3 regions of the Enterobacter quasiroggenkampii genome follow, and region 1 is predicted to be linked to each of the others. Evidence: riboswitches for the same ligand, from Rfam matches in the RefSeq annotation. Region 1 holds a riboswitch; each other region holds the start of a gene.
What was found. A riboswitch is a leader RNA that binds a small molecule or an ion and turns the genes downstream of it on or off. The one in region 1 is predicted to bind thiamine pyrophosphate.

Region 1 (10,520 bases):
CGCCCATACCGCTAACGTTTTGCTTCGTAAGCCAACACTGCCGCCATTTCTGTTTTCTCCTGTCTGAAATGCAATTCACACAACGAATCACGGACCATCCAGGTGAAGATCAACAACGTCGTACAGATCAGAAATAAACCTAACAGCAGAGTACGTTTTGGCATTCCAGCCTCCTTATTGCTTTTCGGCAATGAAGAGACTAACCTCGCAATGTTGGTTGTGAAGTTGGTCTCCCCATCAATCTTTTGATGTGGGACTCTCCACTGTTTGCCTCTTGCGAAAGCCTGAGGCAAACAGCCTCAAGCACCCGCCACGCACTCTATTCCCCTTCGTGATCTCTGTCAGAATGTCGTTCCAATTTGTGAAGCCGTCTTCCAGAATCACACGTCTTTTACCCGGCAGGTCAGCAGGAGCGTCACAACGGATATCGCCGCAATCACCCAGTAAACCGACGTATGGCCATAGCTTTGCGCCAGCGCGCCCTGGATCACACCGGCCAGAATCACCCCGGTTGAAATACTGTTCGTAAAGAGCGTCGTGGCCGATCCCGCGCGTCCGGGCATCAGATCCTGAAACCAGAGCATGCCAATTCCGGCGACGATCCCAATGAACACGGCATTAAACAGCTGCAGCGCCAGCAGCGCTTCGCGCGAGTGGAATAAGATCAGCCCAAGATAAAACAACACCCCGGCAGCAACCGCAACCACCATCATTTTGCGTTTACCGAAACGCTTAACGTAATAGCCCGCCAGAATCATTGCCGGAATTTCCAGCCCGGCAGCGGTCCCCATTAAGATCCCCGCAAGCTTGTCCGGTAAGCCCAGATCGCTGCTGATCCACAGCGGCATGTCGATGATGTACATGGTGTTGCAGGTCCACATCAGCGTGGAGGCAATAAACAGCATACGGACGTTCTTGTCCTGCCAGCCGCTCACCTGGGTGAGAGGCTTGTCCGTTGTCTGTTCGACGCGCGCCACGGATGGCAGCGCGAAGGCTATCAGCGCCAGGCTGATGACAAAAATCCCGGCCGCGATGGTGAACATGGTGGTAAAGCCGTAGTTCAACGCCAGCATAAAGGCCAGCGGCGGACCAATGACCCACGCCAGCGAGAGCTGGGCACGCATCACCGAGCTGAACATCACCACTTCCCGCGCCGAGCTATCCGCATATTCCCGCGCCAGCGCAAACAGCTGCGGCATGGCGGTATTCGCCAGCGATGCCAGCAGCACGCCGCAGGTAATGAGCGTCAGGTAATGACGGTTGAAAGCAAAGAGCAGTGCGTTACCCACGGCCATGGCGCAGCAAAAGAGGATCAGCTTGCGGCGATCGCCCTGGCTGTCCGATCGTTTCGCCAGCGCGAGGCTGACCAGGATCCCGGCAATCGCGTTAACGGTATAAAACAGCCCTACCCAAAACGGCTGCGCCCCCACCTCGCGGCTGAGAAACAGGCTCAGCGTCGGCGCCTGCAGCGCCCCCGCCACGCCCATCATAAAGGCCACCAGCATAAAAGCGACATACACGCCGTTCAGGCGTCGCCCCATCGTCATCAACCACAGCATGCGCAAGTCCTTGTGAAAGCGAATCGAAATTGGGTGAAAGAATAAACGAAAAAAGCCAGCAAAAACATTTTGCTGGCGGGTGATAAGCACCAATACTCAGTCACACATGATCGAGGCGAGTCAGCGAGAAGAGGCCGGTTTCGTAACGTCCCACTGCATCAGTTCTTCTAACATTTTCAGCCGTTGCTCTGCACACTGGCGGGCCAGCCAGGACGATCCTTTTGTCGCTGAAAAGTACTGCTGATAAAACTGACGTGCGGTAGACCTCTTCATCATTTACCTCCTCGCTTCATCGGGAAGCATTATTGGCCTAATATAGGGATTAATAAATTGCTGGTTTTTTGTCAGGAGTTCCCCTTTTATGCCTTCCGGTCGTCTGCAGCAACAATTTATCCGCCTCTGGCAGTGCTGCGAGGGGCAATCGCAGGAAACGACGCTCAACGAGCTGGCCGACCTGCTTAGCTGTTCCCGCCGTCATATGCGTACGTTGCTCAATACCATGCAGCAGCAGGGCTGGTTAAGCTGGGAAGCGGAAGCGGGACGCGGGAAACGCTCGCGACTGACCTTTCTCTACACCGGGCTTGCATTGCAGCAGCAGCGTGCAGAAGACCTGCTCGAGCAGGACCGCATCGATCAGCTGGTCCAACTGGTGGGCGACAAAGCCGCCGTGCGCCAGATGCTGGTTTCCCATCTCGGACGCAGTTTTCGTCAGGGCCGACACATTTTGCGGGTGCTCTACTATCGGCCAATGAAAAATCTGTTGCCCGGCACGGCGTTACGCCGCTCAGAAACCCATATGGCCCGGCAAATCTTCAGCGGCCTGACGCGGATAAATGAGGAAAACGGGGAACTGGAGGCGGATATCGCGCACCACTGGCAGCAGCTTTCCCCGCGCCACTGGCGCTTTTTCTTACGCCCTGGCATCCACTTTCACCACGGTCGCGAGCTGGAGATGCACGACGTCATCGCCTCTCTGGAACGCGCCCGCAGGCTGCCGCTCTACTCGCATATTTCGCGCATCCACTCCCCTACGGCCTGGACGCTGGATATTGAGCTGTCGCAGCAGGACAAGTGGCTTCCCTGGCTGCTGGGCTATGTACCGTCGATGATTTTGCCCGGCGAGTGGGAATCGATGAACAATTTTGCCAGCCTGCCAATTGGCACCGGCCCCTACGCCGTGTCCCGCAATAACAGCAATCAGCTGAAAATCCGCGCGTTCGATGACTACTTTGGCTATCGGGCGCTGATCGACGAAGTGAACGTGTGGGTATTGCCGGATCTCAATGAAGACCTGAGCTGCGGGCTGACGCTGGAAGGCCCCACCACGGGAGAAAAGGCCGTGGAGAGCCGCCTGGAGGAGGGATGCTACTATCTTCTCTTTGACCGCCGCACCCACCGCGGAGCAAACCAGGACGTCCGGAAGTGGATCAGCCACGTGTTGTCCCCTTCCAATCTGATCTACCATGCGGAAGCGCAGTACCAGACATACTGGTTCCCGGCGTACGGCCTGCTTCCGCGCTGGCACCACGCCCGCCCGTCGCACTGCGACAAACCCGCAGGGCTGGAGTCCATCACCCTGACCTACTACCGCGAGCATGTTGAGCATCGTTTTATCGCGAGGATCATGACCCGCCTGCTGGCAGCCGAGGGGGTCAGGCTGGACATCAGGGAAGTGGACTATGACGAATGGCATCAGGGGGAAATCGCCAGTGATATCTGGCTCAACAGCGCTAATTTTACCCTGCCGCTCGATTTTTCCCTTTTCTCGCATTTGTATGAAGTCCCGCTGATCCAGCACTGCATCGACCGTGACTGGCAGCAGGATGCCGCCCTGTGGCATGCGGGCGAGATGAATCTTGCCGTGTGGTGCCAGCAGCTGCTGGCCGAGCAGGCGATCGTCCCGTTGATCCACCACTGGCTGATGATTCAGGGCCAGCGCAGCATGCGTGGCCTGCGGATGAACACCCTGGGCTGGTTTGATTTCAAATCCGCCTGGTTTGCGCCCCCGGAGCCATAACGCTTTCGTAATATTCACCAAATCATTACAATAGCGCCGTTCTCAACGGGGTGCTGCATCACAGATGTGCGCTGAGATAATACCCGTCGAACCTGATCCGGATAACGCCGGCGAAGGGATTTGAGGCTGTCGCTCAAAATCCTTTGCCACTCAACCCTGAGGTGCAAAGTGTTAAAAAAAGTTCTCCCCCTGCTGGCGCTGTTCGCGCTGCCCGTTTTAGCCAAACCCGTCCTGACGGTCTACACCTACGACTCTTTCTCTGCCGACTGGGGCCCTGGCCCGGTTGTCAAAAAAGCCTTTGAAGCTGACTGCAACTGCGAGCTGAAGTTCGTGGCGCTGGAAGATGGCGTTTCACTGCTCAACCGTCTGCGCATGGAAGGGAAAAACAGCAAGGCTGACGTGGTGCTTGGTCTGGATAACAACCTGCTGGAAGCCGCCTCGCAGACCAAACTGTTTGCCAAAAGCGGCGTCGCAGCAGAGGCCGTTAACGTGCCTGGCGGCTGGAAGAACGACACCTTTGTGCCGTTCGACTACGGCTACTTTGCTTTTGTTTACGACAAAAACAAGCTGAAAAACCCGCCGAAGAGCCTGAAAGAGCTGGTGGAAAGCGACCAGAAGTGGCGCGTGATTTATGAAGATCCGCGGACCAGCACGCCAGGCCTGGGTCTGCTGCTGTGGATGCAGAAAGTCTACGGCGATAAGGCGCCGGAAGCGTGGCAGAAGCTGGCTGCCAAAACCGTGACCGTGACCAAAGGCTGGAGCGAAGCCTATGGCCTGTTCCTGAAAGGTGAAAGCGACCTGGTGCTGAGCTACACCACCTCCCCGGCTTACCACATTATCGCCGAGAAGAAAGATAACTATGCTGCCGCAGATTTTGCGGAAGGGCACTATCTGCAGGTGGAAGTGGCCGCGCGTACCGCTGCCAGCAAGCAGCCGGAGTTGGCCGAGAAGTTCCTGAAGTTTATGGTTTCGCCGGCATTCCAGAATGCCATTCCCGCAGGCAACTGGATGTATCCGGTCACCAGCGTTGCACTGCCTGCAGGTTTTGAACAGTTGACCAAACCGAAAACCTCGCTGGAGTTTACGCCGCAGCAGGTCGCCGCGCAGCGTGCCGCATGGGTAAGTGAATGGCAACGCGCCGTCAGCCGCTAATTCCCGGCTGGTTGCTTCCCGGGCTGCTCGCCGCCGTCGTAATGGTGGCAGTCAGCCTGGGGGCTTTTCTTGCGCTGTGGTTTAACGCGCCGGAGAGCGACCTGCTCGCTCTCTGGCACGACAGCTACCTCTGGCACGTCATTCGGTTCTCTTTCTGGCAGGCGTTTCTTTCTGCCCTGATGTCGGTGCTCCCGGCGATTTTTCTTGCACGCGCGCTGTATCGGCGGCGTTTCCCCGGCAGGCAGGCTCTGCTGCGCCTGTGCGCCATGACGCTGATCCTGCCCGTGCTGGTGGCGGTATTTGGCATTCTGAGCGTTTACGGTCGCCAGGGGTGGCTGGCTTCGCTGTTCGGCCAGCTTGGTCTGGAATGGTCATTCTCGCCTTACGGACTGCAGGGCATCCTGCTGGCACACGTCTTTTTCAATATGCCGATGGCAACGCGCCTCTTTTTGCAAGCGCTGGAGAACATTCCCGGCGAACAGCGCCAGATTGCCGCCCAGCTCGGCATGCGCGGCGCGTCGTTCTTCCGCTTTGTCGAATGGCCGTGGCTGCGCCGCCAGCTCCCGCCCGTAGCGGCATTAATCTTCATGCTCTGCTTTGCCAGCTTTGCCACCGTGCTGTCACTTGGCGGCGGGCCGCAGGCCACCACCATTGAGCTGGCGATTTACCAGGCGCTGAGTTACGACTACGATCCCGGTCGCGCCGCACTGCTGGCGATAGTCCAGATGGCGTGCTGCCTTGCACTGGTTCTGTTGAGCCAGCGGCTGAGTAAAGCCATTCCCGCTGGTAGTCATCAAATAACCGGCTGGCGCGATCCGCAGGACAGCCTGCACAGCCGCGTCAGTGATGTTATCCTGATCGCGCTGGCGCTCCTGCTGCTGTTGCCGCCGCTGCTGGCCGTTATCGTTGACGGTCTAAACCTTAATCTCCTGTCCGTCCTGCAACAGCCCGTCCTCTGGCAGGCCACCTGGACCTCGCTGCGTATCGCGCTGGCTGCCGGATTACTGTGCGTCATCCTGACCATGATGCTGTTGTGGAGCAGCCGTGAGCTTTACGCCCGCCAGGCGCAAAAAGCCGGACAAATGCTGGAGCTGACGGGCATGCTGATTCTGGCGATGCCGGGGATTGTACTGGCAACGGGCTTCTTTTTACTGTTCAACAGCACCCTCGGCCTGCCGGAAAGCGCCGACGGCATCGTGATCTTTACCAACGCCTTAATGGCCATTCCTTACGCGCTCAAGGTGCTGGAAAACCCGATGCGCGACGTCAACAGCCGCTACAGTTTGCTGTGCCAGTCGCTGGGCATGCAGGGCTGGCAGCGGCTGAAGGTGGTCGAACTGCGCGCGCTAAAGCGTCCGCTGGCACAGGCGCTGGCGTTTGCCTGCGTGCTCTCTATTGGAGACTTTGGGGTCGTGGCGCTGTTCGGCAATGACGATTTCCGCACGCTGCCATACTGGCTCTATCAGCAAATCGGCTCTTACCGCAGTCAGGACGGCGCGGTCACCGCGCTGTTACTGCTGCTGCTGTGCTTTGCCTTATTTACCGTTATCGAAAAACTTCCGGGGCGTGATGCTAAAACTGACTGATGTAACCTGGCTTTATCAGCATCTGCCGATGCGCTTCACGCTCTCCGTGCGCCAGGGAGAGATGATCGCCGTGCTTGGCCCAAGCGGTGCCGGGAAAAGCACCTTGCTCAATTTGATCGCCGGTTTTCTGCAACCTGCCAGCGGGTCGATAGTCATCGATAATCGTGATTTCACCAACGCCCCTCCGGCTAAACGTCCTGTCTCAATGCTGTTTCAGGAAAACAACCTGTTTACCCACCTGACGGTGCGGCAAAACATCGCGCTGGGAATGCACCCGGGACTGAGGCTGAACGATGATCAGCGCCATAAACTGGAAGTTATTGCCGCGCAGATGGGGATCGCCGGGTTTATCGACAGGCTGCCGGGCGAGCTTTCCGGCGGGCAGCGTCAGCGCGTTGCGCTGGCACGTTGTCTGGTGCGCGAACAGCCGATACTTCTGCTGGATGAGCCGTTCTCGGCGCTCGATCCCGCGCTGCGCCAGGAGATGCTGGCCCTGGTGCAGGAGGTCTGTCAGCGCCAGCAACTGACGATGCTGATGGTTTCGCACAGCATCGAGGATGCCGCACGGATTGCCCCGCGATCGGTGGTGATCGCGGAGGGACGCATTTTGTGGGATGGAGCAACAGAAGCATTAATGAGCGGAAAAGAAAGCGCTTCTGGATTATTGGGTATAAAACCGTAGGCCGGGCAAACGCAGTGCCGCCCGGCGCTTAACGGCTCACCACCTTCAATAGAATCTCACCGTACACCGGCATCAGCGGGTGACGAATCAGCGCCACCAGCGCCACCACCGCCACACCCAGCGTCAGCGGGGCCAGCCAGAGCAGGCGAGTACGCGGGAGGTAGCGCGTCAGGCGATCGATATTTGCCTTCGCGCTGCGCCACAGTCGCCAGCAGAGCCATGCCGCCAGCCATAGCAGCAGCGCCGTGCCCAGCAGTAGCCACTTAAACTCACCGCTTTGCATACCGTCAGGAATATCGATGGCGGCCCCCGCGAGGATCCCCGGCAGGAAGTAGAACGGCGGCCAGAAGACGCAGCCGATAATGTTTGGCACCACGAATTTCGCAACGGGCAGATCCAGCATCCCGGCCACCATCGGCACCAGCGGACGCGTTGGCCCTACGAAGCGGCCGACGAGGATGGTAAACATGCTGTGCTGGTGCAGCGCATGCTCGGTCTTATCCAGCAAAGCTTTGTTCTTTTTCATGAACGACCAGCGGTGCAGCGGCTTCTTAAAGCGCCAGCCCAGCCAGAAGGAGATCCAGTCGCCGAGCAGGCAGCCGATAATTCCCGCCAGCCACGCCTGCCAGAAATTGACCTCACCGCTGCCGATCAGCGCGCCAAGCCCCGCCATCATCACGGTGCCAGGCAGGATTAACCCGACGAGCGCCAGCGACTCCAGAAACGCCACCAGCGCCACGGCGATGAGCGAGTACATAACGGACTGGGTAATAAAGTGTTCCAGCAATGCCTGCATAACTATTCCGGTCAGAAAACGAATCAGCGATTCTGCTTAGCGCCCCGCACCGCGTCAAGGCAACAATTGTCTGAATAGTTTACAGGTTGCTTCCCGCATTCACCTGTTTGTTTATCTTTTTTTACCGTTTATTCACATCCCGCGCGGAATTCACTGGGGCTGGCACCGGTGCATTTTTTAAATACCCGGGAGAAATAGAGCTGATCCTCAAAGCCCACGTTGCGCCCCACGGTGGCGATGGGCATCCGGGTGGTGCTGAGCAGCAGCTTCGCCTGGCTGATGCGCTGGTCCTCGCGCCAGCTCAACACGCTGACGCCCAGCTGCTGGCGGAACAGATGCGACAGACGCGACGGTGACAGGCAGACGTGCTGGGCAACGCTGGCGATATCAAACTGGCTATCGGCCAGGTGGTCGCTGATGTACTGGCAGGCGTCGCGCACGCGGTTATCCAGCGGCGGGTTAAGCGACGCGTTAATCGCCTCCATCCGTCGCAGCAGCAGCTGCTCAAGCAGGTTAATCGCCAGCAGTTCAGCGTAGCGCCCCCCGGCCTGTCCCGCCTCGATAATCTGCGCAAAAAGTTCGCGAAACTGCGCCAGATGCACCTCGTCCGGACGATAAAAACCGGTGTGCGCAAAAATAGCCGGCCAGGAAAGCCACTCCTGCCAGTAGGCGCGCGGACGGAAATAGACCCACTGGTGATACCACTCTTTGGCATCCGGATGACGGCCATAGTGGTGGATCTCCCCCGGCGGGAACAGCAGGATATCCCCCGGGCGGCAGACAAACTGCTGGTCACCGTTTTTGATGATCCCTTCCCCTCGCACGGTCAGGTTGAGGATATATCCTTTCATCCCAAGCGGTCGATCGACGTAAAAGTCGAGATATCCTTCAGCCTCGATAGGAGTCAGTCCCGCCACAAGGTGCGCGTTAAACGAGTATCCCGGCAGCAGAGGATCGTTTTGCGTTTCGGCCATAGATTCAGTTCTCCCAAGGGTCCTCAAGGAAACCAATTGTCCATATCACTAAAAGCAGGTTAAAAATGGCCCGCGAAAAGATCCAAAAAGCATCACGCCGCTTTTACGTCCGCCATGTTTCAGCCTTTCCCCCTGATTTCTCCGCCTGAGCAGGCAGATAAGCAGTAACAAAAGTGTCTATAACTGCGGCAGAAATGTCCACATTGAATATTTGCACGGCGTCACACTTTCCGTTGTAACAGCAATTTAGTCCATAAGATTAGCGGATCCTGCCTGACGACTTTTGTCCCCAGTCTCTAATGTTCTTCCATACCTCTTTTTTCGATGGAGCAACACCATGGCAATTGCGATTGGCCTCGATTTTGGCAGCGATTCGGTTCGCGCGCTGGCAGTGGACTGTACGTCCGGCCAGGAGATAGCAACCAGCGTTGAGTGGTACCCGCGCTGGCAAGAGGGGCGCTACTGCGATGCGCCGAACAACCAGTTTCGGCATCACCCGCGTGACTACATTGAGTCGATGGAAGCGGCCATTAAAACCGTTCTGGCCGAACTGACCGACGCCCAGCGGGCGGATATTGTTGGGATTGGCGTCGACAGTACCGGCTCCACGCCTGCCCCTGTGGATGCCGAAGGCCGCGTGCTGGCGCTGCGTCCTGAGTTTGCCGACAACCCGAACGCCATGTTCGTGCTGTGGAAAGACCATACCGCCGTGGAAGAGGCCGAAGCCATCACCCGCCTGTGCCATCAGCCGGGCAAAACGGACTACTCGCGCTACATCGGCGGAATTTACTCCAGCGAATGGTTCTGGGCCAAGATCCTGCACGTCACCCGTGCCGACGCAACCGTTGCGCAGGCTGCAGCGTCATGGGTTGAGCTGTGCGACTGGGTGCCTGCTCTGCTCTCCGGCACCACGCGTCCACAGGATATCCGCCGCGGTCGCTGCAGCGCCGGGCATAAATCCCTGTGGCATGAAAGCTGGGGCGGCCTACCTCCGGCAGCCTTCTTCGATGAACTCGACCCGATCATCAACAAGAGCCTGACATACCCGCTGTTTACCGACACCTTTACCGCCGATATTCCCGTCGGCACCCTTTGTGAGGAGTGGGCGACGCGCCTCGGCCTGCCGCAAAACGTGGCGATCTCCGGCGGCGCGTTTGACTGCCATATGGGCGCCGTGGGCGCGGGCGCGCAGCCAAACACGCTGGTCAAAGTCATCGGCACCTCCACCTGCGACATCCTGACGGCGGATAAAGCCACCGTCGGCGACCGCGCGGTAAAAGGTATCTGCGGCCAGGTTGACGGCAGCGTGGTGCCAGACTTTATCGGCCTAGAAGCCGGTCAGTCCGCGTTTGGCGATATCTACGCCTGGTTTGGCCGCGTGCTCGGCTGGCCGCTGGATCGGCTGGCGGCGGCGCATCCTGAACTGAAAACCCAGATCGCCGAGAGCAAAAAGCAGCTTCTGCCCCAGCTCACCGACGCCTGGGCCAAAAATCCGTCTCTCGATCACCTCCCGGTGGTGCTGGACTGGTTTAACGGTCGCCGCACGCCGTTTGCCAACCAGCGCCTGAAAGGGGTGATTACCGATCTCAACCTGGCGACCGACGCACCTGCGCTCTTCGGCGGCCTGATTGCCGCAACGGCCTTCGGTGCCCGCGCCATTATGGAGTGCTTCACCGAGCAGGGCATCGACGTGAATAACGTGATGGCGCTGGGCGGCATCGCCCGTAAAAACCCGGTGATCATGCAGGCCTGCT
Region 2 (10,520 bases), 520 kb from region 1:
GATCTCGCCGCTGTCGTATTCGGCCATAAAGGCCGTCATCAGCGACTGCGGGAACGGCCACGGCTGGGAGGTGACGTAGCGCAGGTTCTTCACTTTGATCCCGCTCTCCTCCATCACCTCGCGCGCCACCGCCTGCTCCAGCGTTTCGCCCACCTCGACGAAGCCGGCCAGCACGGTGTGAACGCCGTTGCGATGGCGGGTATGTTGCGCCAGCAGGATGGAATCCTCCCGGCGGATAGCGACGATAATGCACGGCGCAATCTGCGGATAGTAGCGTTCGCGGCAGTGGCTGCAGAGCATCGCCCATTCGGTTTTGCTCGGACGCATGGTATGACCGCAGTAGCCGCAGTATTTGTGCGAGCGATAAAACTCCGCCAGCTGCACGCCGCGCCCCGCCAACTGGAACAGGCCCACGTCCAGATCCAACACCTGGCGAACGGATCCCATATCCTGACGACGCGCTTGCTGGATCAACCACACGGGCTCACCCTGCCACTCGCCGATCTTTAGCGCTGGCTGGCCCACGAGATCGAACGTTTCCGCCGCACCGTAGGGCAGTTCTCCACCGGGCAACCATAATTTTTGTTCGTGGCTGACGATCCACCAACCCAGATCTGATTTTTCAATAATACGATCCATATCTATTGCACTACCTTCGCTTCACTGACATGTTGTTAGCATTGTGGTTACATTCTGGATAAGCAGATTCAATCCTACACTTTGCGGAGTCGACCATGTTAAACCAGCTAGAAAGCCTGACTGAGCGCGTTAGAGGAAGTAACAAACTGGTGGATCGCTGGCTTCATGTGCGCAAGCATCTACTCGTGGCTTATTACAATCTGGTCGGCATTAAGCCTGGCAAAGAATCGTTTATGCGGCTGAACGAAAAAGCGCTGGATGATTTTTGTCAGGGCCTGGTCGACTATCTGTCTGACGGCCATTTCAATATTTATGAACGCATTATCCGCGAAATGGAAGGGACAACGCCGTATTTAGCGGCCAGCAAACTCTATCCGCTGCTGGAGGCCAACACCCAGCAGATCATGGATTACTATGATTCCACGCTCGAGAATGCCATCGATCACGATAACTACCTTGAGTTTCAGCGGGCATTATCCGACCTCGGTGAAGCGCTGGAGGAGCGATTCACGCTGGAAGATAGACTGATTAGCCTCGTCCTGGATGCCAGTCCCGAAGATAACGTCGCGCGCCCGGCTTGAGTTCTTAATCGTTAACGAGTAATTTACAACCATTCGCCCCTCTCACGAGGGGGATTTTTCTTGTCGGAGTGCCCAGAGCGAAAGCCGGGCTGAGACCGTTAATTCGGGATCCGCGGAACCTGATCAGGTTAATACCTGCGAAGGGAACAAGAGTCACACTGCTGTTGTATCGCCCCCCCGGGCGATCCTCTCTTGCTTCATCCGTCGTCTGACAAGCCATGTCCTTCACTTTTGGAATGAGCTATGTCTACTGCAAAACTGACCCGCCGCGAACAGCGCGCACAGGCCCAACACTTCATCGACACCCTGGAAGGCACCGCTTTCCCGAACTCGAAACGCATCTATATTTCCGGCTCGCAGGCCGATATCCGCGTCCCGATGCGCGAAATCCAGCTCAGCCCGACGCTTATCGGCGGCAGCAAAGAGAATCCGCAGTATGAAGACAACGAAGCCGTACCGGTGTATGACACCTCCGGCCCGTACGGCGATCCCTCTGTTACGATCAACGTTCAGCAGGGTCTGGCAAAGCTGCGCCAGCCGTGGATAGAGGCGCGTAACGACTGCGAAGAACTCAGCGTACGCAGTTCTGCGTACACCAAAGAACGCCTGGCCGACGACGGTCTGGACGCGCTGCGCTTTACCGGCCTGCTGACGCCAAAACGTGCCAAAGCGGGCAAATGCGTGACCCAGCTGCACTACGCCCGCCAGGGGATCGTCACGCCGGAGATGGAGTTCATCGCCATCCGCGAGAACATGGGCCGCGAGCGTATCCGCAGCGAAGTGCTGCGCTACCAGCATCCGGGAGAGGGCTTTGGCGCGCGCCTGCCGGAGAACATCACGCCGGAATTTGTGCGTGACGAAGTGGCCGCCGGCCGCGCGATTATCCCCGCCAACATTAACCACCCGGAATCCGAGCCTATGATTATTGGCCGCAACTTCCTGGTGAAGGTTAACGCTAACATCGGTAACTCGGCCGTCACCTCCTCCATCGAAGAAGAGGTGGAAAAGCTGGTCTGGTCAACGCGCTGGGGCGCGGACACGGTAATGGATCTCTCCACCGGCCGCTATATTCACGAAACCCGCGAGTGGATCCTGCGTAACAGCCCGGTTCCGATTGGCACCGTCCCGATTTATCAGGCGCTGGAGAAGGTCAACGGCATTGCCGAAGATCTGACCTGGGAAGCGTTCCGCGACACGTTGCTGGAGCAGGCCGAGCAGGGCGTCGACTACTTCACCATTCACGCGGGCGTGCTGCTGCGCTACGTGCCGATGACCGCGAAGCGTCTGACCGGTATCGTCTCGCGCGGCGGTTCGATCATGGCGAAGTGGTGCCTCTCCCATCACCAGGAGAACTTCCTCTACGAACACTTCCGCGAGATCTGCGAAATCTGCGCCGCTTATGACGTCTCGCTGTCGCTGGGCGACGGCCTGCGCCCGGGCTCCATCCGTGACGCCAACGACGAAGCGCAGTTTGCCGAGCTGCACACGCTGGGCGAACTGACCAAAATCGCCTGGGAGTATGACGTGCAGGTGATGATTGAAGGCCCGGGACACGTGCCGATGCAGATGATCCGCCGCAACATGACCGAGGAGCTGGAGCACTGCCACGAAGCGCCGTTCTATACCCTGGGGCCGTTGACCACCGATATTGCGCCGGGCTACGACCACTTCACGTCAGGCATTGGCGCGGCGATGATCGGCTGGTTCGGCTGCGCCATGCTCTGCTACGTGACGCCGAAAGAGCACCTCGGCCTGCCAAACAAAGAGGACGTGAAGCAGGGGCTGATTACCTACAAAATTGCCGCCCACGCGGCGGATCTGGCCAAAGGCCACCCGGGCGCGCAAATCCGCGATAACGCCATGTCGAAGGCGCGCTTTGAATTCCGCTGGGAAGATCAGTTCAACCTGGCGCTGGACCCGTTCACCGCCCGCGCCTACCACGACGAAACCCTGCCGCAGGAATCGGGCAAAGTCGCGCACTTCTGCTCCATGTGCGGACCAAAATTCTGCTCGATGAAAATCAGCCAGGAAGTGCGCGACTACGCCGCCACGCAAACCATTGAAGTGGGTATGGCGGACATGTCTGAAACCTTCCGCGCCAAAGGCGGCGAAATCTACCTCAAAAAAGAGGAGGCGTAATGTACCAGCCCGATTTCCCACCCGTCCCCTACCGTTTAGGGCTCTATCCGGTGGTGGACAGCGTGGCGTGGTTAGCGCGACTGCTGGAGGCAGGCGTTCGCACCCTCCAGCTGCGCATCAAGGATAAGCGCGATGACGAGGTGGAAGCCGATGTGGTTGCCGCCATTGCGCTGGGGCGTCGGTATAACGCCCGGCTGTTTATCAACGACTACTGGCGGCTGGCCGTTAAGCACCGGGCGTACGGCGTGCATCTGGGTCAGGAGGACCTGGAAACAACGGATCTGAGCGCAATCCGTGAAGCCGGGCTGCGTCTTGGCGTGTCAACGCACGATGACATGGAGATCGACGTGGCCCTGGCGGCCCGTCCCTCTTACATCGCACTCGGTCACGTCTTCCCGACGCAAACCAAGCAGATGCCCTCCGCACCGCAGGGTCTGATGCAGCTGGCGAGTCACGTTAAACGCCTTGCCGATTACCCCACCGTCGCCATCGGCGGAATCAGCCTTGAACGTGCCCCGGCGGTGCTGGAGACCGACGTCGGCAGCATCGCCGTCGTCAGCGCCATCACCCAGGCCGCAGACTGGCGGTCCGCCACCGAACAGCTTTTACAGCTGGCAGGAGCAGGCGATGAATGATCGCGACTTTATGCGCTACAGCCGTCAGATCCTGCTGGAGGATATCGCCATCGACGGCCAGCAAAAACTGCTCGCCAGCCGGGTGCTGATTGTTGGCCTGGGAGGATTAGGCGCACCCGCCGCGCTCTATCTGACAGGTGCGGGCATCGGCACGCTGGTGCTGGCCGACGACGATGAGGTCCACCTCAGCAATCTGCAGCGGCAAATCCTCTTTACTACCGACGATATCAACCAGCCGAAAGCGAAAATCACCCGGCAGCGGCTGAACCAGCTTAACCCGGATATCGAGCTGATTGCCTTACAGGAGCGTCTTAGCGGTGAAAGCCTGCACCGTGAAGTCGCCCTTGCCGACGTGGTGCTGGACTGTACCGACAACATGGCGACGCGCCAGGCGATCAACGCCGCCTGCGTGGCAAATCATACGCCGCTTATCACCGCCAGCGCGGTGGGGTTCGGCGGGCAAATGATGGTTCTGACGCCACCGTGGACGCAGGGCTGCTATCGCTGCCTGTGGCCGGACGATGCCGAGCCGACGCGCAACTGCCGTACGGCGGGTATTCTGGGTCCGGTGGTCGGCGTGATGGGCACCATGCAGGCGCTGGAGGCTATCAAGCTGCTCAGCGGCATGGAGACGGAACGCAATACGCTGCGGCTGTTTGATGCCCGCTCCAGCGGCTGGCGCCAGCTGGCGTTACGCCGCGCCAGCCGCTGCCCGGTATGCGGAGGCCGCGATGCGCATTCTGTTTAACGATGAGCCGATGAGATGCGACGACGGGCTTACCGTTGCCGCACTGCTCGACAAGCTGCGTCAGCTCAAGCCGGGAACGGCGCTGGCGCTCAATCAACAGATCCTGCCGCGCGAGCAGTGGGAACATCAGCAGGTCAATGAAGGCGACCAGATCCTGCTGTTTCAGGTTATCGCAGGGGGCTGAGATGTTACGTATTGCCGATAAGGTTTTTGATTCGCATCTGTTTACCGGAACCGGAAAATTCGCCTCGCCGCAGCTGATGGTGGATGCCATTCGTGAAAGCGGCAGCCAGCTGGTGACGCTGGCGCTCAAGCGCGTGGATCTGCGCCATCACAGCGATGCCATTCTTGCTCCGTTGCTGGAAGCAGGCGTGACGCTGCTGCCCAACACCTCCGGAGCGAAAACCGCCGAAGAGGCAATTTTCGCCGCACAGCTGGCGCGTGAAGCGCTCGGCACCCGCTGGCTGAAGCTGGAAATCCATCCGGATGCCCGCTGGCTGCTGCCCGACCCGATTGAAACGCTGAAAGCGGCTGAAAAGCTGGTTCAGCAAGGGTTTACCGTCCTGCCTTACTGCGGGGCCGACCCGGTGCTGTGCAAACGTCTCGAAGAGGTCGGCTGCGCCGCCGTCATGCCGCTGGGGGCCCCCATTGGCTCCAACCAGGGGCTGGAGACCCGCGCGATGCTGGAAATCATTATTGAGCAGGCTACCGTGCCGGTGGTGGTTGATGCGGGCATTGGCGTGCCCAGCCATGCCGCGCAGGCGCTGGAAATGGGGGCTGACGCGGTGCTGGTCAATACGGCTATCGCGGTTGCCGACGATCCGGTCATGATGGCGCGGGCATTCCGCCTGGCCGTGGAGGCCGGCCTGCTGGCAAGGGGATCAGGTCCCGGCTCGCGCAGTTTCCAGGCGCAGGCCACCAGCCCGCTGACCGGTTTTCTGGAGGCGATCTCATGAGCACGTTTACCGAGCGCTGGCGACAGCTTAGCTGGGACGACATTGCCCTGCGCATCAACAGCAAAACGGCGGCTGACGTGGAGCGCGCGCTGCATGCCCGTCAGCTGACCCGCGAGGATCTGATGGCCCTGCTCTCCCCGGCGGCCAGCGCGTACCTCGAACCGATGGCTCAGCGAGCGCAGCGGCTCACCCGCCAGCGTTTTGGCAACACGGTGAGCTTCTACGTACCGCTCTATCTCTCCAACCTGTGCGCCAATGACTGCACCTACTGCGGCTTCTCCATGAGCAACCGCATCAGGCGAAAAACCCTTGATGAGGGTGAGATTGCCCGTGAGTGTGCAGCCATCCGTGAAATGGGCTTTGAACATCTTCTGCTGGTTACGGGCGAACATCAGGGGAAAGTGGGAATGGACTATTTCCGTCGGCATCTTCCTGCCATTCGTCGTCAGTTTGCGTCGTTGCAGATGGAAGTGCAGCCTCTGTCGCAGGAGGAGTACGCGGAGCTCAAAACGCTCGGGCTGGACGGCGTTATGGTCTATCAGGAAACCTACCACGAGGCGACGTACGCCCGGCACCACCTGAAAGGCAAGAAACAGGATTTCTTTTTCCGCCTGGAAACGCCGGACAGGCTGGGTCGCGCCGGCATCGACAAAATCGGTCTGGGTGCGCTGATCGGGCTCTCCGACAGCTGGCGGGTGGATTGTTACATGGTGGCGGAACATCTGCTGTGGCTTCAACAGCGCTACTGGCAGAGCCGTTATTCCATCTCCTTCCCGCGCCTGCGTCCCTGCGCGGGAGGAATTGAGCCGGCTTCTCTGATGGATGAACGCCAGCTGGTGCAGACCATCTGCGCGTTTCGCCTGCTCGCACCGGAAGTGGAATTATCGCTCTCAACGCGCGAGTCCCCGGCGTTTCGCGATCGCGTCATCCCGCTTGCGATTAACAACGTCAGCGCATTTTCCAAAACGCAGCCAGGCGGCTACGCCGACGATCGTCCCGAGCTGGAACAGTTTGTACCGCATGATAGCCGACGTCCTGAAGCGGTCGCTGCCGCCCTGACAGCGCAGGGTCTGCAGCCTGTCTGGAAAGACTGGGACAGCTGGCTGGGAAGAGCCTCGCAGTGACGTTGAAACGCACTGCAACACGTTAAAAAATTATCGAGGCACAACGAAAAGGCAAAACCGGAGGATTGTCAGCGATCGTCCGGTTTTTTATTGTCACACGGTCAGCAACGGATGCTGACCAGGGCGAAAAGCTTCTTCCTCGTTTCGCCCTGCCTCTGGTGCATTACACAAACGGTCCCTGCCAGTTTAATAAGTATTTTCTTAATGGTTCTTAAGATAAATCATCCCGTCAGAAATCGTGTGCCGTATAATTCACCGCTAACCGCAGGACAGCGACTATGCTGAGAGGATATCGGCAGACGAAAAGTATTCACCATCAGGAACGATGTACAGCTCATGGCACTTCACAGCAAAAAGCTCTCTTTTACCCGGCCCATTATGCTCAGCTTCGCGGGGATCCTCTGCAGTTTTGCGGTGATCGCGATCGCGGTGACGCTTTCGCAACGGAAGGATTTTCTTGAGGATTATCATAAGATCAATAGCAACTTCACGCATAACCTGGCGGTGAACTACACCGAATCTATCCTGCGTGAAAACGACTATATCCTGGGCCGTTCCGCGATGTACTTTGCGCGCGACGACAGGCTAAACGAGACGCTCAACGTCAATCCGACGCAGGGACTGCAGATGATGATGCATCTGCAGAACCTGATGCCGACCGTCTCCTCCATCTCGCTGGCGGACACGCAAGGGCATTATCTCCGCGCACCGGAAGTGCTCCCCACGGAGACGAGTAAAACCTTCGATCCCCGGACGCGACCGTGGTTTGTCGCTCAGGCGGAAGCCAGCATCTTCAGCCACTATACCCGTCCTTACATGGACTACTTCACCGGCCATCCGACGGTGACGCTTTATAAGCCTTTGATATCGCCTGAAGGGAGGCTGAAGGGAACGCTCGCTTTCCATCTCGATTTGACCTCAATGGGCTTCACCCTGCGTCAGATGGTGGCGCCCGTTCAGGGGGAATTCTTCGTCGTCGAACGCGATGGTGCCGTGGTGCTGCATCCGGATACCGGCGCGCTCTTCAAGCAGTATGTGAGCGAAGCGCTGATGGATAAAATGACCAGCGGCGAAGGTCATCTTTACGACAAGAAAAGCAACGCCTGGTATTACTACTATTCGTTTACCAACCCGGACTGGTTTGTCATCTACCGGGTATCCGGTGCGACGCTTACCGATATTACCCGCCACGAAACGACAATCGTTGGCTGGGGGTTTGCGCTGGCGGCCATCATCATCATCCTCTTCGGCTTATACCTCCGCCACGCCTCGCGTAGCGTGTTGATGCACATTATCAATGCCATCAAAACCGGCGATGTCAGCGAGGCGCCGCGCCTGGAAGCGATGCTGAGCCACACGATTCAGTCCAATAAAGAGCGCGAAATGGCGTATGTGCGCCAGGCCACCCACGATGCGCTGACGGGCTGTAAAAACCGCCGCGCGTTCGACAGCGATGTCGCAGAGCTGCTGAATACCCAGCAGCCTTTCGCGATGGCGCTGGTGGATATCGATAACTTCAAGTCAATTAACGACACGCTGGGTCACCTGACCGGTGATATCGTTCTGCGCAACGTGGCTCGGGAAGGGATCCAGATTATGCAGCCACATCATGTTTCGGTTTACCGTTATGGTGGAGAAGAGTTCGCGGTCATCTTCCAGGCGGAGCAGATGTCTTCCGCGCTCTCCTTGCTGGAAGCGTGGCGTACCGCCGTTGAAAATCGCGTCTGGCGGGAAGAAAACCTGCGCGTTACGTTCAGCGGTGGTCTTGGAGAGTGGCATTTTGAGCCGCTGGAACAATTCGTCGGAAGCGTTGATAACGCCCTCTACAGCGCCAAACAGCAGGGAAAAAACCGCATCATTCGCACATCCATCAGCTAATCCTCTCTCCTTCACCCTGCCCGTTTCGACGGGCCGGGTACCCGCCAGTGTAAAATTGTAACCGGTTTCAGAAAATCGCCTGTTTCTTTGTGATGCCTGACACACAATCGCGGTAAAGCGGTTGTTGAAGCGGTCTGCACGGGATAATTATCAATAAACACATGTAGATCGAGGCTGATTATGAAGAACATCGTTTTATGCTGTGCAGCGGGAATGTCAACCAGCATGCTGGTTCAACGTATGAAAGATGCCGCGCAGAAAAAAGGGGTTGAAGTCACCATTAAAGCCGTTCCGGTTGCGGAGTTTAAAGACAACATCGCGACGGCCGACATCGTATTACTGGGGCCACAGGTTAAATACGAGCAGGCTAAATTACAGGCACAGGCCGACCCGTTAGGTAAAAAGGTCGCGGTGATCGACATGATGGATTACGGCATGATGAAAGGTGATGCCGTACTGGATAAAGCGCTCAAACTTCTGGAGTCATAATGGAAGACTTAGAAACCACGATTATGGAACTGCTTGTTAACGCAGGTGCAGCGCGCAGTGCGGCCCTGACGGCGTTGCAGATGGCGCGTAAAGGTGAGTTTGACGAAGCTGAAAAAGCGATGGAAGAGTCGCGTGAATATGTGAAGCATGCGCACACCATACAGACGCAGCTTATTGGTCTTGATGAGGGGACCGGGAAACTTCCGGTTAACCTGATCACCGTCCACTCTCAGGATCACCTGATGAACGCCATGGTCATTCAGGACCTGGCAGGCGATATGATTGAGCTTTATCGCCGGATCCCGTTAGTGAATTGAAAACATGCAGATGTAAAAAAACCCGCCGAGGCGGGTTTTTTATTAGCGGCTCAACGATTACTCGTTGTCAGAACCACCCAGACCTGCGTTCAGCAGTTCTGCCAGGCTCGCGGATGCATCTTCAGCAGTCACCTGCGGTGCAGCTGGCAGTTCGCCCGCAGCACGACGACGCATACGATCCTGATGGTACGCATAACCGGTACCAGCCGGGATCAGACGACCCACGATAACGTTCTCTTTCAGACCGCGCAGTTCATCACGTTTACCTGCAACAGCAGCTTCGGTCAGGACACGAGTCGTTTCCTGGAACGATGCTGCAGAGATGAAGGACTCGGTTGCCAGAGACGCTTTGGTGATACCCAGCAGATCGCGCGAGAAGGTCGCACCGATTTTGCCGTTCGCTTCCAGTTCGCGGTTAGCGATCTTGACGCGTGAGTATTCAACCTGCTCGCCTTCCAGGAACTCGGAGCTGCCTGCGTTTTCGATGGTTGCTTTACGCAGCATCTGACGAACGATAACTTCAATGTGCTTATCGTTTATCTTAACGCCCTGCAGACGATAAACGTCCTGTACTTCGTTGGTGATGTAACGCGTTACCGCATGTACGCCACGAAGACGCAGAATGTCGTGCGGCGCTTCTGGACCATCGGAAACCACGTCACCACGTTCTACACGTTCACCTTCGAACACGTTGAGCTGACGCCACTTAGGAATCATCTCTTCGTACGGTTCGCTGCCATCTACTGGTGTGATAACCAGACGGCGTTTACCTTTGGTCTCTTTACCGAAGGAGATGATACCGCTGATTTCAGCCAGGATTGCAGGCTCTTTCGGACGACGCGCTTCGAACAGGTCCGCAACGCGTGGCAGACCACCGGTGATGTCCTTGGTACCGCCGGATTCCTGAGGAATACGCGCCAGGGTGTCACCAGAGCTGATCTGTACGCCATCTTCCAGCTGTACAATCGCTTTACCCGGCAGGAAGTACTGCGCAGGCATATCGGTACCTGGGAT
Region 3 (10,520 bases), 2.4 Mb from region 1:
CTTTAGCCGATTCTGCAAACATCCTTACAGTAAGAGGTTTTGAGATTTGCTTTACTGGTTTATCAGTAAACCATCTTCTAAAGAACCACGTTCTAAACCACGGATAATATTTCTGATAATTCATTGCTGACATGTCAATATTAAAAAAACTGTCGTATTTATTAATGCAATAAATTAAATCATCATCGTCTGCATAATCTTGAAGAATATCATCAAGCTCTAACGGTATCAGCTTTCCTGTGAATGTACCTGACACAGGTAACTCTTTACGGAATAGCTCTAAAACTTCCTGATCTGTTACCATATGCGATCTTTCTCGTGTGCGATTGTGTTGTAGTCACGAACGGTTTTATAAACGATTTGACTAATATCGCTCGCTACTATAGCCCAACCAACAACAGGTAATCCACGCCCTACAAAAGCGCCCAGGTTAGTAACATATTTAGGCCTAAGTGTTGTTATGCTCGCTTCTGTAAGGGTTGGAAGTCTTACAGGTAATTCAGTGTTAAGAAGTTGGCGAAGGTATTTTGATGCTATTGACGTACCCGCTGTGGTTCCGTAAGGTTTACCTCTTGTTTTTAATAATGGCAGACCCAGAATAATACAGCTCATTAATATAACATCTTTAATTCCGCCAAATTGATCGTTAACTCTATCCAGTAAAATCCAAAAAAATAACTCTCCTGCAGTGATATTGCATACGCCACGATAGAAATATGTTCCATTTAATTCTTCTACTGTATCCATCAGTAACCCTTTAGTTTCAGGTAACATGTTGATTAATCGTACTGCGTGCAAGTACAAAGGGGAAGCTGTTTTTATGAAAAAGAACTTAAAATCAAAGTGCTGTTGGCTAAATGATAAAAGTTATGTGTGCAGGCTATACATTGAGACAGTCGCATACCAGTGAGTTATATAAGGGAAAGAGAAGGAAATTCATTAGCTACTGCTCAATACCATCTCTTACAATGTTAATTATTTTCTTATCTGTGAAGGACCTTTTAGTTGTTTAACTAAAAAGACAGTGAGTAATAGAATGTCGTTGTTCTTTCTGAGCACTCGAAGTCTTTCGCTCCTGCCTTGCGTGAAGAATCATTATCCGAAAGAGTGGGCTTGCTTGAGCCAGCAACTTCCCCTAATCTGGCAAAAAGTAAGCTAATGCTTACCAAATGACTCGGGGTGCCCTTCTTTGTGAAGGCTGAGAAATACCCGTATTACCTGATCTGGATAATGCCAGCGTAGGGAAGTCAGATGCCTTCCCGGTCATCGCTTCTTCACGCAAGGCAGGAGCGAACCCATGCAGCCTGACCTGCTCGATTTACACGTTTTACATCACTTCCGCACCCGTTCTCCGCTGACCCATTGTATGACCAATGACGTCGTACAGACCTTTACGGCCAACGTTTTGCTGGCGCTTGGCGCATCCCCGGCGATGGTGATCGAGGCCGAAGAGGCCGAGCAGTTTGCCGCGATAGCCGATGCGCTGCTGGTTAACGTTGGCACGCTGACCGCGCCGCGCGCCCAGTCGATGCGTCGGGCAATTGAAAGCGCGGTGGCGGCAGGCAAGCCCTGGACGCTGGACCCGGTTGCCGTGGGCGCCCTGGCGTTCCGCACCCGCTTTTGCCATCAAATTCTTGCCCTGAAACCGGCGGCCATTCGCGGCAATGCCTCCGAAATCCTTGCTCTTGCCGGGATGAGCGCCGGCGGGCGCGGCGTCGATACGACCGATACCGCCGCCAGCGCGGTGCCTGCTGCCCAGGCGCTGGCCCGGCAGATCAATACGATTGTGGTGGTCACCGGCGAGGTGGACTACATCACGGACGGGCAACGTACCCGAACGGTTACCGGCGGTGACCCGCTGATGACGCGCGTGGTGGGCACCGGGTGCGCGCTTTCTGCCGTTGTGGCGGCGAGCTGCTCGCTGCCGGGTGACCGGCTGGATAACATCGCTGCCGCCTGCGGATGGATGAAACGAGCCGGAACGGTCGCCGTTGCGCAGTCGCGTGGCCCAGGCAGTTTTGCCAGCGCGTTTCTGGATGCGCTCTACACGCTGGAGGAGCAGGCATGAAGCGAATTAACGCCCTGACCATTGCCGGCACCGATCCCAGCGGCGGCGCGGGTATCCAGGCAGACCTGAAAACCTTCTCGGCCCTTGGCGCGTACGGCTGCTCGGTCATTACCGCGCTGGTGGCGCAAAACACGCGCGGCGTACAGTCGGTCTACCGTATCGAGCCGGATTTTGTTGCCGCGCAGCTGGATTCTGTGTTCAGCGACGTGCGCATCGATACCACCAAAATCGGCATGCTGGCCGAAACGGATATCGTTGAAGCGGTGGCCGAGCGGCTTAAACGCTATCAGGTGCAAAACGTGGTGCTGGATACGGTGATGCTGGCGAAAAGCGGCGATCCGCTGCTCTCCGCCTCTGCCGTGGAAACGCTGCGCAAAAAGCTGCTGCCACAGGTGGCGCTCATCACGCCCAATCTGCCGGAAGCCGCCGCGCTGTTGGGCACATCGCACGCGCAAACGGAACGCGAGATGAAAGCGCAGGGCAACGCGCTGCTGGCGATGGGCTGCGGGGCGGTGCTGATGAAGGGTGGGCATCTGGATGACGCGGAAAGCCCGGACTGGCTCTTCACCCGCGACGGCGAAGTGCGCTTTACCGCGCCACGCGTGCAGACCAAAAATACCCACGGCACGGGCTGTACGCTCTCGGCCGCGCTGGCGGCGCTGCGTCCCCGGCATGAAGGCTGGGCCGAAACGGTGCGCGAAGCGAAAGCCTGGCTCTCGGCGGCGCTGGCAAAAGCCGATACTCTGGAAGTCGGTCACGGTATTGGGCCGGTTCATCATTTTCATGCATGGTGGTAAGCCAGTATACTGGCAGGAAACACCACGCCTGAGAAAACAGAGATGGAACAAGCGCATACCCGGTTAATCGCTCAACTGAATGAACGGATCGCCGCGCCCGATAACACGCCGCTGTACCTGAAGTTTGCCGAAACGGTAAAAAATGCGGTGCGCAGCGGGGTGCTGGAGCACGGGAATATTTTGCCTGGTGAGCGCGATCTGAGCCAGTTGACCGGGGTGTCGCGCATCACCGTGCGTAAAGCGATGCAGGCGCTGGAGGAAGAGGGGGTGGTGACGCGCGCCCGTGGCTACGGGACGCAAATCAACAATATCTTCGAATATTCGCTGAAAGAGGCGCGCGGCTTCTCACAGCAGGTGGTGCTGCGCGGCCAAACGCCAAATACGCTCTGGGTTAACAAGCGGGTGGTGAAATGCCCGGAAGAGGTGGCGAACCACCTGTCGATCTCCCCGGACAGCGAGGTCTTTTTGCTCAAGCGCATTCGCTATGTGGATGACGATGCGGTGTCGATTGAAGAGTCCTGGGTCCCGGTCGGGTTAATTCCCGACCCGGATGCGATTGGTATTTCTCTCTACGACTACTTCCGCAGCCAGAATATCTTCCCGCAGCGCACCCGCTCAAGGGTGAGCGCCCGCATGCCGGACAGCGAGTTTCAGGCGCACATTAAGATGGATGAAAAAATACCGGTGCTGGTGATCAAGCAGGTCGCGCTTGACCAGCAGCACCGGCCGATTGAGTACAGCATCAGCTACTGTCGCAGCGACCTATACGTCTTTGTGTGCGAGGAGTAATTCCTTGCGCGTCGGGGCGCAATCGCCGCCGCGGTGGCTGACAACCCATGACGCCACGGCATTCCCCAGCAAAACGGCATCTGCCAGTGACCATCCCGCAGCCAGCCCGGCAAGCGTGCCGCCCGCGTGGCTGTCGCCTGCACCAATGGTATCCACAACCGTAGCCGGAAACGCCGGAACAACGCCTGAGGCGTCACCGTCATACCACGTAGCACCATCTTTATCATGGCGCACAATCAGCGCGGCGCCAAAGCGCTGCTGCCACACTTCACCCAGGTTTTCAGCCTCTACGCCCAGTCTTTCAGCCGCGAGTTCCGCTTCCTGACGATTGAGCGACACGATTGGCCTGCAGGCCATGATTCTCTCCATCAGCGCATCAGGAACATCCGCGATGCGTGGGCCGAAATCGATGAAGGCCGTCACGTCCTGTAATCCCTCCAGCCAGCCTGTCAGCAGTTCACCGCACGGTGAGGCCAACTGATAGCCGGACAAATACACCAGGCTGTTTTGCGGGACGTGAAGCGCATCCAGCCAGCGCTGCTGCCATTGGTTCTCCACGCCGCTAAAGGACATAAAGGTGCGTTCGCCGTCAGGCTCAACCAGCGCCAGGCACCAGCCGTTATCGCCCGTCTCGGCCTCCACAGCGCTGTGCAGATCCTGCTTCGCCATGGCGTTGCGGATAATATCCGCCCACACGCCGTGCCCGACGGGCAGAGCGTTTTGCGCCGTAATGCCGAGTCGCTTCAGGGCAATGGCGATATTCAGCGCGCAGCCGCCAATATTCACGCCCTGCTGCTTAAGTTCGATATCGCACCCGCGCCAGGGCAGGGCGTAGGCGTCGGCGATGACGTCAATCACCGCTGCGCCCAGCACCGTCACCGGGCGCGTGGCGTGCAGATTTTCGAGACGTTGGGCAAATGCATTCATACGCCCTCCCTTTGCTCCCTGAAGTGCAGCAGTTTCTCGCAATAATGGCCGAAGTTGAGCTGGTTGACGGCATCGAGTTCGGCTTTGAGCGCCGGGTCAATCGCCTGCACACCGTGGAGCGCACCGCAGATGGCCGTCGCCATGGCGCCAATGGTGTCCGTATCACCGCCCAGATTGGCACATAAAATGGCGCAGCGGTTCGGGTCGGTTCCCGCCAGTTCCACCATCGCAATGGCCGCCGGAACGGACTCAATGGTGCTGGTTCCCGCGCCAATCAGCTGATAAACCTGCTCGCTGGCGGAATCAATACCGTGGGCTTCCCGCACGGTCTTAAGCGCCAGCTCAATACGCGCCGCCAGCGACGCGCTGAAAGTGGTGGTTTTCATCTCCTGCGCATAGCGGGCGATCCCCGGCAGGGCATTAACGATGTTCTGCCAGCTTTCGCCGTCGATGGCGCGGGATACCGCCCAGGCAATCACCACCGCGCCGGCAATGGCGAGGTCCGATTTATGGGTCGGGCTGGAGGCTAGCGCCACCTGTTCAACAAAGTGTTCCAGCCGCGTCGCCGGGAGCAGGCAGCCCAGCGGGGAGGCGCGCATCGCCGCCCCGTTCGTCACGCCGTTGTTTTCCAGTTCGCTCACCGGCTTCCCGTCACGAATCGCATTAAGCGCGATTTTTGAGGTCGGGCCGAGCACATTCTTGTTGAACGCGTCGAAATCCAGCGCCCAGTTCAGGATATGCTTGCCGATAACGTCTGCGTTAATCTCCCCGTCGCACTCAATGATCGCATCGGCGAGGCACAGCGCCATTGAGGTATCGTCGGTGAACTCTGCCTGCCCGAAATAGCAGGCCGCGTTATTTTCTGCCGGGCCGGGTAAAAAGCGGTCGATCCAGCCGAAGTGCGCTTTGACGCGCTTTCTCGGCCACAGCTCCGACGGCATGCCCATCGCATCCCCTAACGCCTGCCCGTAAAGGGCACCGAGAACACGTTCTTGTTTCATTTAACTTCCCCTTGTGTCAGCGCGGTATCGCCATCAACCACCTCAATAGCAGTGATCTCTTTGTCCGATTCGCGGAAAAACAGCATAAACAGCACGGCAATCACGGCAATCATGATTGCGCCAAATGCCCACATTCCGGCCCAGTTGAAGGTCAGCCCATTCACCGGCTCTTTATATGCGAACATTTTTTCCATCATCACGCCGCCCAGGCGGTAACCCAGCAGGCTACCAAAGCCCTGGCAGCACAGCGTAATCAGGCCTTGCGCGGCGGTACGCATGTGCACCGGCGCTTTTTTATCCACGTAGATGTACGCGGTAACGTAGTAGAAGTCGTAGCTCACGCCGTGCAGCAGAATGCCGAGGAACAGCAGGGCGTAGGTGAAGTACTGTTCCGCACCGCCGTAAACGAAGAACCCGTAGCGGATGGCGGCCGTGATCAGACCCAGCAGTAAGACCTTCTTAATACCAAAGCGTTTGGTAAAGAACGGCAGCGCCAGCATAAAGAAGATTTCAGAGAACTGGCCGAGCGTCATCCAGCCGGTGGCGTTTTTCATTCCCACTTCGGTGAGATAGCCGTTGGCGAAGATGTAATAGAAGGCCAGCGGCATGGCGAACAGAAACGAGCAGAAGAAGAACACGAGGAAGTTTTTGTCGCGCAGCAGGATCAGCGCGTCCAGCCCCAGCATCACTTTGAAGTCCAGCTTGCCGGTACTTTTCGGCGGCGTGTTCGGCAGGAAGAGGGCAAACACGCCGAGCAGGGCGGAGCTGGCTGCCGTCATCAGCAGAGGAATATTGGTATCGGAAATATCGCTATAGCCCAGCATCTGCGGCAGGAAGCCGCACGCCAGCCCGGAGGCGATCCAGCCGATAGTGCCCATTACGCGGATACGCGGGAAATCGGCCTCGACGTCATCCACGTTCGCGAAGGCAATACTGTTGGTCAGCGCGATGGTGGGCATATAGGTCAGGGAGTAAACCAGCAGCAGCGGGAAGAAGGTGCTGAACTGGGTTTGTTGTGCGGCGAAGTACATCAAAATCGCGCCGGCAAACATCAGCACCGCCAGTACTTTCTGCGCGGCGAAGAAGCGGTCCGTCAGCGATCCGACCAGAATTGGGGAGAGGATTGCGGCAATGGCGGTACAGGCATAAGACCAGCCGATTTCCCCGGCGGTAAAACCGCTTTTGCTCAGCCACAGCCACAGCGGCACAAACCACGCGCCCCAGATAAACCATTCAACAAACATCATGAATGACAGTTGGACTTTCGTTTTCATTTTTTAATCCTGCATGTCAGAGAGGGTACGCCTTTAACATACCATTCTATAATACCTTTTAAATACCTTTGTGGTGATTGTTTGATCAATGTAACAGTTTTGTTGTACACGAATCGAGCCAGCAGATTGTGCTGAAAAAAAATGCAAAAGGTGGAAAATCTGTTAAGTCGGTACCAGGCTTAGTCTGCCCATAAATAATGGGACTGGATAAACACACACCGACACGACGTCGGACTTACGGGAGTATCACATGACTGATATTGCGCAGTTGCTTGGCAAAGACGCCGACAGCCTTTTACAGCATCGTTGTATGACCATTCCAGCCGACCAGCTCTATCTGCCGGGTCATGACTACGTCGACCGCGTGATGGTCGATAACAACCGTCCGCCTGCGGTTCTGCGAAACATGCAGACGCTCTACAACACCGGGCGGCTCGGTGGCACCGGATATCTCTCCATTCTGCCGGTAGACCAGGGCGTTGAGCACTCGGCTGGCGCCTCCTTCGCGGCGAATCCGCTCTATTTCGATCCGAAGAACATTGTTGAGCTGGCGATTGAAGCGGGCTGTAACTGCGTGGCCTCCACCTACGGCGTGCTGGCCTCCGTCTCGCGTCGCTATGCCCACCGCATTCCGTTCCTCGTGAAGCTGAACCACAATGAAACCCTGAGCTATCCCACCGAATATGACCAGACGCTCTACGCCAGCGTCGAGCAGGCGTTCAATATGGGGGCGGTTGCCGTTGGGGCGACGATTTACTTTGGCTCTGAACAGTCCCGTCGTCAGATTGAAGAGATCTCTGCGGCGTTTGAGCGCGCACACGAATTGGGTATGGTCACCGTGCTGTGGGCGTACCTGCGTAACTCGGCATTCAAAAAAGACGGCGTGGATTACCACGTGTCGGCCGATCTTACCGGCCAGGCGAACCATCTGGCGGCGACCATTGGCGCAGACATCGTGAAGCAGAAAATGGCCGAGAATAACGGCGGCTATAAAGCGGTGAACTTTGGTTACACCGATGACCGCGTTTACAGCAAGCTGACCAGCGATAATCCGATCGATCTGGTGCGCTACCAGCTGGCGAACTGCTATATGGGACGTGCAGGGCTGATTAACTCCGGCGGCGCGGCGGGCGGCGATACTGACCTGTCAGACGCGGTACGTACGGCGGTTATTAACAAACGCGCGGGCGGCATGGGGCTGATCCTGGGTCGTAAGGCGTTTAAGAAATCGATGGCCGATGGCGTGAAGCTGATCAATGCGGTGCAGGACGTCTATCTGGACAGCAAAGTCACGATTGCCTGACCTGAGGGCGAAGCGTAGGCCGGGTAAGGCGAAGCCGCCACCCGGCAATACCATCAGCGCAAAAGCACACAGTCCGGCGGCAACCGACACTGCAGCGCGCCGGGCAACACCTCAATGCGGAACTGTGTTCCGCTTAGCGGCTCTCCGTCGAGGTTAAACGTCATCCCGTGCGGGGCATTGACCTCAAACCATGCGGATTTCCCATCAATGATATTCGGACTCTCTTCCGGCTGCGTCAGCGTGGTAAACAGCGCGGGCAGAAGGCCGTCGCCCGTGAAAATCCGCAGCTGTAGCTGACCGTCATTGATCAGCGCCTCCGGGCACAGCTGCTGACCTCCGCCAGCCTGTCGACCATTGCCAATGCCAATGACCAGCGCGTCACCCTGCCACTGAAAATCCTCGCCGCGAATTTCGCAGCGGTCAGGCTTGAGGGTATCCATGCGCATCAGACCGTGGATCAGATACGACACGCCGCCCAGCGCCGCCTTCAGTTTTTCCGGCGTTTCGCTGGTGATGCGCGTGCCGAACCCGCCGGTGGCCATATTGATAAAGCAGGTTTTGTCATTCACCTGCGCAATATCTACCGCGGTGGCTTTACCGAGGATCGCCAGCTGGAGCGCTTTTTCTAACGCCTCCGGGATCCCTGCGCTGGTGGCAAAATCATTGGCGGTGCCGAGCGGTAAAATGCCCATCACCGGGCGGTTTGCCGGGGGCAGGTCGATCAGCGCTGACGCGATCTCATTGATGGTGCCATCGCCGCCGCCGGAAATGATGGTGTTGACGCCAAGCCCGAGGGCTTCATTGATATAGCGTGCCGCGTCGCCTTTTTCCCAGGTTACCCTGACGTGGATGCGCGCGCCGTCGTCACGCAAATCCTGAATTGCCTGACGCAGGAGATCGTTGCCCGCACTTTTGCCATTGAGAATCAATAAACTGTCTGGATAGGTTGCCATCCGCGCTGCTCCCTTTTTTAGCGTTAGTAAGAGTGTATAGCAGAGAGGAAAAAAGCGGGTAAGAACAGGATGAAAGGAACAAAATAAGCCCGAAAGCGCGTTACACTCCAGCGATGATATTAACGTAATCACAGGAAAGTGATGATGAATAAAATTTTGGTAAGCGCGTGCCTGATGGGCTTCAGGGTTCGTTATAACGGAAGTGAAAAAGCGAGAATGAACGCGCAACTCGCTCGCTGGCAACAGGAACAACGTCTGGTTATCCACTGCCCTGAACTGGCTGCCGGGCTGCCTGTACCGCGTCCTCCGGCAGAGATTATGTCCGCTGATGGCAAAGACGTAATGCGCGGGCAAGCCAGAATTATTGAAAATACCGGGCAGGACGTGACCGCACATTATCAGCTTGCAGCCTGGCTTGCGCTACGCGCTGCTCAGGAGTCGGGGTGTAGCGCTGCATTATTAACCGATGGCAGCCCAACGTGCGGCAGTGAGTTTATTTATGACGGATCGTTTCGCGGCATACATCAAGCGGGGAAGGGGGTTGCGGCATCGTTGCTCGCAGAGCATGGGATCGCCGTGTTCTCAGAGAAGCAAATCGACGAACTCATTGCCTGGATTGAGGAGAGAGAAGGCAAAAAATAAGCCCGCGTAAGGGAGATTACGCAGGCTAAGGAGGTGGTTCCTGGTACAGCTAGCATTTATGGGTTATGTTTTTCAGCGGGGGGATAATACCCGTATTGAACGAAGCGGTATGTGATCCGATTCTAAGAATTATCCCAGCGCGAAAAAATTTCCCTGATTGACTATTTGCCGTGTGGGTTACGGGTGCTTTCACCGTTGAAGTTACGCATCAGCAGCGCGAACTTCAGCTCCACCTCTTCCGGAACCGGCAGCCAGACGGTATGCCCGTCACCCGGCGCCACCTCAATCGCTTCGCCTTTGCCATTTTCCAGATGCTCCAGCGTGAAGTTCATGTTGCCCTGCGGGGTCATCAGCTCCAGGCTGTCGCCTTTGGTGAACTTGTTTTTCACCGCGACGGCCGCCAGCGCGCCTTTACGCTCGCCGGTGAAGTCACCGACAAACTGCTGGCGCTCGGAAACGGAGTAGCCGTGCTCGTAGTTCTGGTAGTCGTCGTGGGTATGACGGCGCAGGAAGCCTTCGGTATAGCCGCGATGCGCCAGGCCTTCCAGAGTTTCCAGCAGGCTGGTATCGAACGGTTTACCGGCGGCCGCATCGTCGATGGCTTTGCGGTATACCTGCGCGGTACGCGCGCAGTAGTAATAGGATTTGGTGCGGCCTTCAATCTTCAGGGAGTGCACGCCCATCTGGGTCAGGCGCTCGACGTGGGCGATGGCACGCAGATCTTTCGAGTTCATGATGTAGGTGCCGTGCTCGTCTTCAAAGGCGG

Region 2: another riboswitch for thiamine pyrophosphate. It lies ahead of thiC (phosphomethylpyrimidine synthase ThiC); the one in region 1 lies ahead of thiB (thiamine ABC transporter substrate binding subunit).
Region 3: another riboswitch for thiamine pyrophosphate. It lies ahead of thiM (hydroxyethylthiazole kinase); the one in region 1 lies ahead of thiB (thiamine ABC transporter substrate binding subunit).

What each region holds. Positions count from the first base shown of each region.
Region 1 covers NZ_CP143745.1:1,336,505-1,347,024, reverse strand. The annotation lists gene V1572_RS06420 (Hok/Gef family protein) at 12-164, opposite strand; gene V1572_RS06415 (sugar efflux transporter) at 381-1,559, opposite strand; gene sgrT (glucose uptake inhibitor SgrT) at 1,680-1,832, opposite strand; gene sgrR (HTH-type transcriptional regulator SgrR) at 1,921-3,576, shown strand; TPP riboswitch at 3,613-3,713, shown strand; gene thiB (thiamine ABC transporter substrate binding subunit) at 3,745-4,728, shown strand; gene thiP (thiamine/thiamine pyrophosphate ABC transporter permease ThiP) at 4,704-6,314, shown strand; gene thiQ (thiamine ABC transporter ATP-binding protein ThiQ) at 6,298-6,996, shown strand; gene V1572_RS06385 (DedA family protein) at 7,025-7,792, opposite strand; gene araC (arabinose operon transcriptional regulator AraC) at 7,921-8,766, opposite strand; gene araB (ribulokinase) at 9,104-10,520, shown strand, end outside.
Region 2 covers NZ_CP143745.1:817,979-828,498, reverse strand. The annotation lists gene nudC (NAD(+) diphosphatase) at 1-639, opposite strand, end outside; gene V1572_RS03960 (Rsd/AlgQ family anti-sigma factor) at 735-1,220, shown strand; TPP riboswitch at 1,275-1,383, shown strand; gene thiC (phosphomethylpyrimidine synthase ThiC) at 1,464-3,359, shown strand; gene thiE (thiamine phosphate synthase) at 3,359-3,994, shown strand; gene V1572_RS03945 (HesA/MoeB/ThiF family protein) at 3,987-4,742, shown strand; gene thiS (sulfur carrier protein ThiS) at 4,726-4,926, shown strand; gene thiG (thiazole synthase) at 4,928-5,698, shown strand; gene thiH (2-iminoacetate synthase ThiH) at 5,695-6,822, shown strand; gene V1572_RS03925 (sensor domain-containing diguanylate cyclase) at 7,159-8,700, shown strand; gene V1572_RS03920 (PTS sugar transporter subunit IIB) at 8,881-9,189, shown strand; gene V1572_RS03915 (PTS lactose/cellobiose transporter subunit IIA) at 9,189-9,506, shown strand; gene rpoC (DNA-directed RNA polymerase subunit beta') at 9,564-10,520, opposite strand, start outside.
Region 3 covers NZ_CP143745.1:3,702,732-3,713,251, reverse strand. The annotation lists gene V1572_RS17770 (DUF1493 family protein) at 1-304, opposite strand, end outside; gene V1572_RS17765 (STM2901 family protein) at 298-747, opposite strand; TPP riboswitch at 1,166-1,262, shown strand; gene thiM (hydroxyethylthiazole kinase) at 1,298-2,068, shown strand; gene thiD (bifunctional hydroxymethylpyrimidine kinase/phosphomethylpyrimidine kinase) at 2,065-2,865, shown strand; gene V1572_RS17750 (GntR family transcriptional regulator) at 2,908-3,654, shown strand; gene V1572_RS17745 (PfkB family carbohydrate kinase) at 3,628-4,581, opposite strand; gene V1572_RS17740 (ADP-ribosylglycohydrolase family protein) at 4,578-5,582, opposite strand; gene V1572_RS17735 (nucleoside permease) at 5,579-6,856, opposite strand; gene fbaB (class I fructose-bisphosphate aldolase) at 7,107-8,159, shown strand; gene yegS (lipid kinase YegS) at 8,213-9,112, opposite strand; gene V1572_RS17720 (DUF523 domain-containing protein) at 9,254-9,754, shown strand; gene yegQ (tRNA 5-hydroxyuridine modification protein YegQ) at 9,916-10,520, opposite strand, start outside.